4 regions of the Salinicoccus roseus genome follow, and region 4 is predicted to be linked to each of the others. Evidence: predicted binding sites of a transcription regulator. Region 4 holds the regulator's gene; each other region holds the start of a gene.
The links. Region 4 encodes LexA, which represses DNA repair genes until DNA is damaged. Its sites were predicted from a motif close to CGAACATATGTTCG; they were not measured.
Positions count from the first base shown of each region.

Region 1: a site for LexA is predicted at 1,405-1,418, ahead of parE (DNA topoisomerase IV subunit B). Genes of this name have one in related genera too.
Region 2: a site for LexA is predicted at 1,283-1,296, ahead of EDC33_RS09595 (YolD-like family protein). Genes of this name have one in related genera too.
Region 3: a site for LexA is predicted at 954-967, ahead of EDC33_RS01340 (Y-family DNA polymerase). Genes of this name have one in related genera too.

Region 1 is NZ_RKQJ01000001.1:233,972-236,177, reverse strand. Features, by position in the region: gene parE (DNA topoisomerase IV subunit B) at 1-1,388, opposite strand, end outside; gene plsY (glycerol-3-phosphate 1-O-acyltransferase PlsY) at 1,601-2,185, shown strand; gene EDC33_RS01300 (HesB/YadR/YfhF family protein) at 2,203-2,206, shown strand, end outside.
Region 2 is NZ_RKQJ01000003.1:75,836-78,041, forward strand. Features, by position in the region: gene EDC33_RS09585 (alpha-amylase) at 1-177, opposite strand, end outside; gene EDC33_RS09590 (lactonase family protein) at 178-1,197, opposite strand; gene EDC33_RS09595 (YolD-like family protein) at 1,343-1,723, shown strand; gene EDC33_RS09600 (bifunctional 5,10-methylenetetrahydrofolate dehydrogenase/5,10-methenyltetrahydrofolate cyclohydrolase) at 1,771-2,206, opposite strand, start outside.
Region 3 is NZ_RKQJ01000001.1:242,819-245,024, reverse strand. Features, by position in the region: gene EDC33_RS01340 (Y-family DNA polymerase) at 1-938, opposite strand, end outside; gene EDC33_RS01335 (cation diffusion facilitator family transporter) at 1,099-2,097, shown strand; gene EDC33_RS01330 (LCP family protein) at 2,139-2,206, opposite strand, start outside.
Region 4 is NZ_RKQJ01000001.1:585,294-587,499, reverse strand. Features, by position in the region: gene EDC33_RS03140 (CAP domain-containing protein) at 1-213, shown strand, start outside; gene lexA (transcriptional repressor LexA) at 551-1,165, opposite strand; gene EDC33_RS03130 (hypothetical protein) at 1,306-1,554, shown strand; gene EDC33_RS03125 (DUF896 domain-containing protein) at 1,627-1,863, shown strand; gene tkt (transketolase) at 1,876-2,206, shown strand, end outside.

The DNA.
Region 1 (2,206 bases), 350 kb from region 4:
AACTTCGCCTTCTCGGTATTGATGACCTTCCCACGAAGCGGCAGGATGGCCTGGAATCGCCTGTCGCGGCCCTGCTTTGCAGATCCGCCTGCAGAGTCCCCTTCGACAAGATACAGTTCATTCTTCTTGGCATTGCGGCTCTGGGCGGGCGTCAATTTGCCGGAAAGCAGTGTATCCTTGCGGCGCTTCTTGCCGTTCCTAGCCTCCTCACGGGCTTTCCGTGCAGTCTCCCGGACGCTCCTTGCCTTGATCGCCTTCTTGACTAGCTGGGTGCTCAGCGCCCCGTTCTCCTCCAGATAGTATGGAAGATGTTCGCTCATCAGCGATTCCATGACATTCCGCGCTTCACTCGTACCGAGCTTGCTCTTCGTCTGGCCTTCGAACTGGAGCAGGTTCTCAGGGACCTTCACCGAGATGACGGCAGTCAGGCCTTCCCTGATGTCGCTGCCCTCAAGGTTCTTGTCCTTGTCCTTCAATTCCTTGATTTTGCGTGCATATTCATTGAATACACGCGTGAAGCCAGTCTTGAAGCCGACCTCGTGCGTTCCGCCATCCTTCGTCCGTACATTGTTGACGAAGGAGATCAGCGTTTCACTGTACTGGTCATTATACTGGAAGCTCACTTCAGCCACGATATCGTTGTACTCGCCGGAGAACATGACCACATCACCGATTGCATCCTTGCCCTCATTCAGGAAGTTGATGAAGGCTTTCAGCCCATCATCATATTGGAAGACTTCCTCGAGCGGCTCCTCGGGACGCCTGTCCGTAATCGAAATGCGCATCCCCTTCTGCAGGAACGCGGATTCCCGCATCCTTTCCATGATGGTTTCGAAATGGAATGAAGTGCCGCTCTTGAATATCTTTCCATCGGGCCTGAATGTCACTTCCGTGCCGGTCTGCTTCGTCTTTCCGGTCACTTCCAATGGACGGTCGAGCTTGCCGCCGTCCTTGAATGACATCTCATGCACTTTTCCATCCCGGTAGATCCTGATCTCCATCCATTCGCTCAGCGCATTGACGACCGAAGCCCCCACACCGTGAAGGCCGCCGGATGTCTTATAGCCGCCGGCACCGAACTTGCCGCCTGCATGGAGCACCGTGAATATGACTTCCGGTGTCGGCTTGCCGGATGTGTGCATGCCCGTCGGCATGCCCCGCCCGTTGTCGCGGATGGTGATGCTTTCATCCGGATTGATGGTGATATTTATTTCATCGCCGTAGCCATTGATGACTTCATCGACCGAGTTGTCGGTGATCTCGTACACCAGGTGGTGCAGCCCCCTATAATCGGTGGAACCGACGTACATCCCAGGCCTTTTCCTTACGGCGTCCAGACCTTCAAGTATTTGTATTGAATCATCGTTATAAGTATTCTGTCTTGCCAAATCGGATTTCCTCCTACAAACGTATGTTCGTTATTTTTATCTCATGTTCTATTTTTATACAAAAGCGTGAGGATTGCAACCATAATCAATGTATTCATATTGCATATAACACTAATAGTTTACATAATAATTTTATGGTAAACTATATTTTATTATACCCCATTAAAAATTTATGGTAAACTGTTAGTACCTGATAATAAAGGGGTTTTTAAATGGAAACGATCATAATACTCCTGGTCTTGAGCTATCTCCTGGGTTCCACGCCATTCAGCCTGCTCATCGGCTTGTGGTTCTATAAGATCGACCTCAGACAGCATGGCAGCGGCAATATAGGCACCACAAACACCTTCAGGATCCTTGGGAAGAAGGCAGGCATCGTCGTGCTGCTCCTGGATATGTTCAAGGGGGCACTTCCAGTGGTTGCAGCGATGCTCCTCAACGTGGATATGCATATATTCATTCCCGGCCTTGTGGCGGCCATCGGCCATGTCTACTCCATATTCCTCAAGTTCAGGGGTGGCAAGGCAGTCGCTACCAGTGCAGGTGCCGTACTGGCATACAATCCCCTGCTCTTCATCATGCTCCTGGCCGCTTTTCTGATAACGCTGAAGCTCAGCAAGTATGTATCCCTGTCCAGCATAGTGAGTGCCGTTTTATTCTTTATTCTTTCGCTGGCATTCAGGGATCCGCTGCTGATTGCATTCTCCTTCATCATCGCTGTAGTCATTGTCGTTAGACATATCTCCAACATTAAACGTATAATGGATGGTACAGAATCTAAAATCACATTCATGTAGCAGAAGGGATGATTGAAATGT
Region 2 (2,206 bases), on a different contig from region 4:
ATCGATATAGTTTGTGAGTTCCGCCTGGTCGTAGCACCCGGGATGGACGATCTCCTCGAGTGTATGGTCGACGATCACCCGCTCGGAACCGCTCGTCCGGTCCGCCAGCGGCAGAAAAAGCAATCCGACCGCAACTGCCATCAGAACCAGGACAGCCCATATGCCTCTACTGTTCATTTAGACGAATCCGACAAAGACGCCTTCCGGCACTTCCAGTTCGCCTTCCTGCCGTTCGATGGTGCCGTCGTCATTCACCCTGAACAGTACAAGGTTGTGGGAACGCTCGTGGGCACATATCAGATAGTCCCCATCCGGTGTGAGGTTGAAGTCCCTCGGCCAGTCCCCGTTCGTGGACTCGATCTGGAGGCGTTTCAGCGCTTTGCCCTCCTCAATGATTTCAAATGCGGCGATGCTGTCATGGCCGCGGTTCGATACATAGATGTATTTCCCATTCGGATGCTTGCGGATTGCAGCGCCCTGGGAATGTCCTTCGAATGATTCGGGAAGTGCGGAATATGTCTCCACAGGGAAGAATTCCCCATCATGATAGTTGGCGACGATCACTTCGTTGGAAAGCTCAGTGAAAATATAGGCATGGGTGCCGCTGTCGTCAAAAACCAGATGCCTTGGCCCGCTCCCTGCCGCAACCGTGCATTCCGAAATCTTATGCAGCTTGTCGTCCCTGATCTCAAGCGTCACAATCTTGTCCGCCCCGAGATCCACCGCTGCGATGTATCTCTTATCCGGCGTTTCAGTGACGAAATGGGAGTGGGGATTGTCCTGGCGTTCATGGGGGCCATCGCCCTCCACTTGGAAAATATCCAGACGCTCTGATGCCACGCCACGTTCATCCACGCGGTACAGCCTGATTTCCCCGGAGAGGTAGACCGCATCCACTATATAATTCTGATCTGAAGTGAGCGTCAGATGGCAGCCTGAAGCGCCTTCCTCCAGGCAGTCTTCGATGAAGCGCAGCTCCCCCGTCTCGAGATCGCTGATTTCGAATGTGGCGATGCCCGCCTTCGTCTTGCCCTTCTTCACTGCATATACGCGGTCGTTTTCGATATCCAGATAGGTCGCGTTTGGAGATTCCGCCGCCTCTTCCACGGCGGTCAGTTTTCCTGCTTCCGTGTCCAGATTGAACTTGTATATCCCTTTTCCATGCTCTTTTGTATAAGTACCGACGTACCCGATCATGCTGATTCCTCCTCCATCTTTTTCTATTATAGTAGCATACCCTCTCCCATACCCTAAATGAAAAGATAAATTCCACTTGAAAAAGCGAACACATGTTCGTATAATTGGAATTGGCAGAGGCACAGGACAATGAGGGGGGATGCAGATGGACTACCGCGATATGCCGATGGATGAACTCGACTCCAATATTCCACAGGGGCGCGGGATGATCAAATGGGCGCCCTTCGCCACCATGCCCGAACAGTTTGAAAGGGTCGACCGGATGATCAAGGACCAGACCCGGATCGAGCGGCCGGTCCTGTCCGATGACCGGCTGGATGAGATGAACCACATCCTGAAGAAGGCGCTGCATGAGAAACGGTGTGTAGATGTCGAATATTACTACGATGGCTTCCGTTTCCATGCCGAACTCAGACTCGTCCAGGTCGATACATGGAGCATGGTGCTGATCGGCCATCATCCGGACGATGATGCCGAAATGACATTCATTTCATTCATAGACATTCTGGACATCACCATGCTGTAGCGTGATATCAGAAAAGCCATGCAGAAAATTTTCTGCATGGCTTTTCTCTAGCGTTCCAGGAAGAGGACCGGTTCCTTCTGATAGTCGGTTGCCATCATCAGATGATAGGCGAGGACGGTCGTCGTAATCGCTCCGACGCCGCCGGGAACAGGCGTGATATAGGAGGCCTTGTCCTTTACTCCTTCATAATCGACATCGCCGACCATCTTTCCTTCATCGTTGAAGTTGATGCCGACATCGATGACGATCGCCCCCTCCTTCACATGCTCGGCGCGTATCAGGTTCATCGCACCGGCTGCACTGACGATGACATCTGCATTGCTGCATTTGGCCACCAGGTCATCGGTATAGAGGTTGCATGTCGTCACCGTCGCATCCCGGTTCATGAACAGCAGTGAGAGCGGCTTGCCGACTACGGCACTCGCTCCAACGACTGTCACGTTCTTCCCTTTCAGATCTATGTCATAGAAATCAAGCATCTCC
Region 3 (2,206 bases), 340 kb from region 4:
TATATCCTGCCTTCTGCAGTCCCCACGGCAAACTGGATCGTCCGTGCCAGTCTCCCCGCCAGCCTCAGACGGTGGGTGACTTCGTCCACGTGTTCCAGCAGCACCACATATATTTCATCGAAACGGTAGTCCCGCATCAGTATCTGGCTCTTTGCGATCGATGGGGAATGGATGGCGTGCTTTTCGCGGATGAGGCTGAAGTCGATTCCGTTGGCATGGAGGTGCCAGTCCACACCGATGACCCCGAAGTCCCGCTTCAGATGGACCACCGGATAGCGTGCAAGATCCCCGATGGAGAATATCCCCCGTTCATTAAGCTTGACCTCACTCCTTCTGTTGATCCCCCAGAAATTCCTGAGCGGCTTGATGGGCCAGAGCTTCCGGGGCACATCATGATAGCGCCACTCTGCAATGCCGTCCGGCATCCGCTTCGCCTCGATATCCAGGGACAGTTTGCTGAGCAGCATGTTATCCCCGACGCCGATTGCACAGTCGATCCCCGTCTCTTCATATACTTCCTTCTTGAGCTGCTTGGCCAGAGCATAGGGTGAATCCTCGAATATGCGGTAGCTTTCCGTCACATCCATGAAAAACTCATCAACGGAGTATTGATGGAAATCTTCCGGCGCCACATATTTCAGGGCGATTTCCGTAATCCTTGCCGAATAGTCCAGATATGTCTTCATCGACGGATTGATGATGTATATGTCGCGGCGGGCCGGTATTTCAAACAGCCTGGACCCCGTCTTTATGCCGAGCTTCTTCAGTTCCGGTGTAGCCGCAAGCACTACGGAGCCGAGGCTTTTCGTATCCGCCACCACAGCAAGTTTGGCCGTCATGGGATCGAGCCCCTTCAAAATGCATGAGACACTGGCGAAGAAGCTTTTCTGATCGACGCATAATACATGGCGCTGCGGACAGATATGATAATTGTACATGTCATCCCTCCATACAGAACATATGTTCGCACATCCGTATATTCATCATATCACAGAATCCATCCGGATAGACACGAATCTCCTGCATTCATAAGTAAATGCGTGCCAATTGGGTATGGGACATTATAAAACCTTTACAGAGAAAAAGGAGGAACACTCATTGAAGGATATCATCGCATTACTTAAAAAAGGGAGCATGGCCTCCCTCACCGCTTCCATCGTCAACTTCTTCATCGCAGGGCTCAAAGGTGTAGCCTTCATCCTGACGGCCAACGTCGCGATGTTCGCCGAAATGATGCACTCGATCGGCGATGCGCTCAACCAGCTTTTCGTCTTCATAGGTTCCGGGCTGTCGAAAAAGGCACCCACCGAGCGCTTCCCCTTCGGCTTCGGCCGTCTGGTGAACCTCGTCCTGCTCTTTGCAGTCATCATCGTCGGCATCCTCGCCTACGAGACGGTAAGGGAGGGTCTCCACCACATTCTGGAACCCCTGCCTGTAGAGACCGATACGACCATGCTGCTGATCAACATCGGCGTCCTCGCCATCGCAGCGGTACTCGAGACATTCGTGCTCTATAAGGCCGGAAAGGAGCTGCTCCAGCAGGCGGACATGCCCTATGACGGCCTGAAGCCGATAACGACGAGCTTCGCCAATATGGACAGGGCCAAGCCGGCCACAAAACTCGTCTTCCTCGAGGATGCTGTCGCCACAGGGGGTGCGATATTTGCAATCATCGCAATCCTCGTCGCCCGCTTCACAGGATTCTCGCAGAGTGAAGGGATCGCTTCGGTCCTCATCGGCCTGGCGATGTTCTATATCGTCTATAAGATCTTCATGGAGAATGCAGCCGGGGCACTTGGAGAACATGACCCGCGCATGGAGGAACGGGTCTCACAGATCGTTCTGCGCCACGATGAGATAAAGGACATCAGAAAGCTCTTCGTCATGAAGGAAGGCGACAACCTCCACGCGGAAGTCGTCGCCGAAATCGACCCGAATCTCACTTCCAGGGAGGTCAACAGGATCAGGGATGAGATAGAAAAACTGATCCTGAAGCAGCAGCACGTGACGGATGTGAATATGGAGTTCGAACTGAATGACGGCAAGCGTACATGGCCGAAGACCCAGGACGACCTCGACAGGAAACCGAAATATTAGCACGAAAAAAAGGATGGCGTAACCGCCATCCTTTTTATTTTCTATTCATTCGCTGCCGGTTCCTCTCGGGTCGGCTCTCCGGCATCCGGATCCTCTGCATCCGCTTCAA
Region 4 (2,206 bases):
GACCGTGTTGAGGAAGCCGGAGTGCAGTACCGCATGGCCGGCGAGAACATCGCCATGGGACATACATCACCGATCTTTTCCCACCACAGCCTGATGAACTCGATGGAACACCGGGTGAACACGCTGAAGCCGGCATTCACGCATCTTGGGACAGGTACAGCATACAATGATGAAGATATTCCATATTACACAGAAAATTATATCCAGAAGTAGATGGAATATTTTTCTTATGGTATAATATTATACAAATAAAAGTGTTTGAAAACGTTTCCAAGGGGAAGTGGAAAAAGAGCGTTAAAATGCATTTTTAAAGATTATATCTTTTCCTGAAGGCCCATCCTGATAGAAAAAGTAGAACGAGGGGATGCAGTTGATCAGTAAAACACATGAGAATGATACGAAAGATGCGAAAGATATTTTGGAGCAGGTAAGAATAATACTTGGCAGATAGCCGATCGAAAGAGATTGGAATAGACAGGGTGGCATGGGAAAAGCGATAATAGAAAGGGCGCCTACCATTTTGGTAGGCGCCCTTTATTGTCTGGAATCATCAGAAGGACCGGAAGAGTCCTACGACCTTGCCGAGTACGGTCACGCTGTCCAGTATGATCGGTTCCATGGCGGAGTTCTCAGGCTGGAGCCTGTAGTAGCCGTTCTCCTTATAGAAGCGCTTGACAGTCGCTTCATCCTCTTCAGTCATCGCAACGATGATGTCACCGTTATGCGCAATATTCTGCTTGCGTACGATGACACGGTCACCGTCGTGTATGCCGGCTTCGACCATGCTGTCGCCGACGACATTCAGCAGGAAGATTTCACTGTTATGGTTTGCCGTGAAGTGTTCCGGCAGCGGGAAGTATTCGTCGATGTTCTCGACTGCAGTGATCGGCAGACCGGCAGTGACCTTGCCGAGTACAGGAACATGTATGACGGGACCATACTGTTCGTTTTCCTCCGTAATGACTTCGATGGCCCGCGGCTTCGTCGGATCCCGCTTTATATATCCCTTCTCCTGCAGTTTGGCGAGGTGTCCATGGACGGTGGAGCTTGACTGCAGGCCGACCGCATTGCCTATTTCCCTGACACTTGGCGGATAGCCCTTCTCATGTACGGTAGTCTTTATAAACTGATATATCTGCTTCTGTCTATCTGTTAGCGGCTTCATATATATACCTCCGGCTCATTATTGATTCAATTTTACCATATATATGGTGGTGTTACAAACGTTTGTTCGTAATCTTGTTGACCCGGAACAGATGTTCTGTTACCATGTGGATACAAACACATGTTCTGGAGGGGGACGCTATGAAAGTGAAGGAATTCAAGCTGTTGAGTGCCATTTTTGCATTTGCCCTGGTTGCCGGTCTTATATTCATGTTCGATTCCCATAATACAGAGAACGCACATTCCGATATCGTATATATAGATGAGTATGAAGTAGTGACGGAGATGGATATCATGGAGCCTGATGATGAAACGCCTGTTCCGGACGAACAGTACGCCGAACGGACACATATGGACCAGCTGATGGAAATGATCGGCTTCATAAAATGATTATCAAGTATGGGAATGGTCTCATACTTTTTTTTGTGTTAAATTATATGTGAGTGGACAGGAGGTTTCGCAATGCTTGAAAAGGAAAAACTGCAACGTATCAATGCACTGGCCGCCAAAAAGAAGGCGGGCAGCATCAATAAGGAAGAACTTGAAGAGCTGAAGGGGCTCAGGGAAGAGTATCTTGAGAATTTCCGATCCTCCTTCAGAAAACAGGTGGAAAACACCAAGGTGGTCGATCCAGAAGGCAATGATGTAACACCTGAAAAACTTAAACGCATTCAACAGGAAAAAAATACCAGAGAATAAAGGAGCATGACTATGACATTCGATAAAACCGATCAGCTTGCGATCAACACAATCAGAACACTTTCAATCGATGCGGTTGAAAAAGCGAATTCCGGGCACCCGGGACTCCCGATGGGGGCCGCGCCGATGGCGTACACGCTGTGGAGCCGTCATCTGAACTTCAACCCGAATTCCATGGACTGGTTCAACCGGGACCGCTTCGTACTCAGTGCCGGCCACGGTTCCATGCTCGTCTACAGCCTGCTCCACCTGAGCGGTGCGCTGGAGCTGGAGGAACTGAAGAATTTCAGACAGTATGAATCCAAAACGCCTGGACACCCTGAATTCAAGCACACTGAAGGTG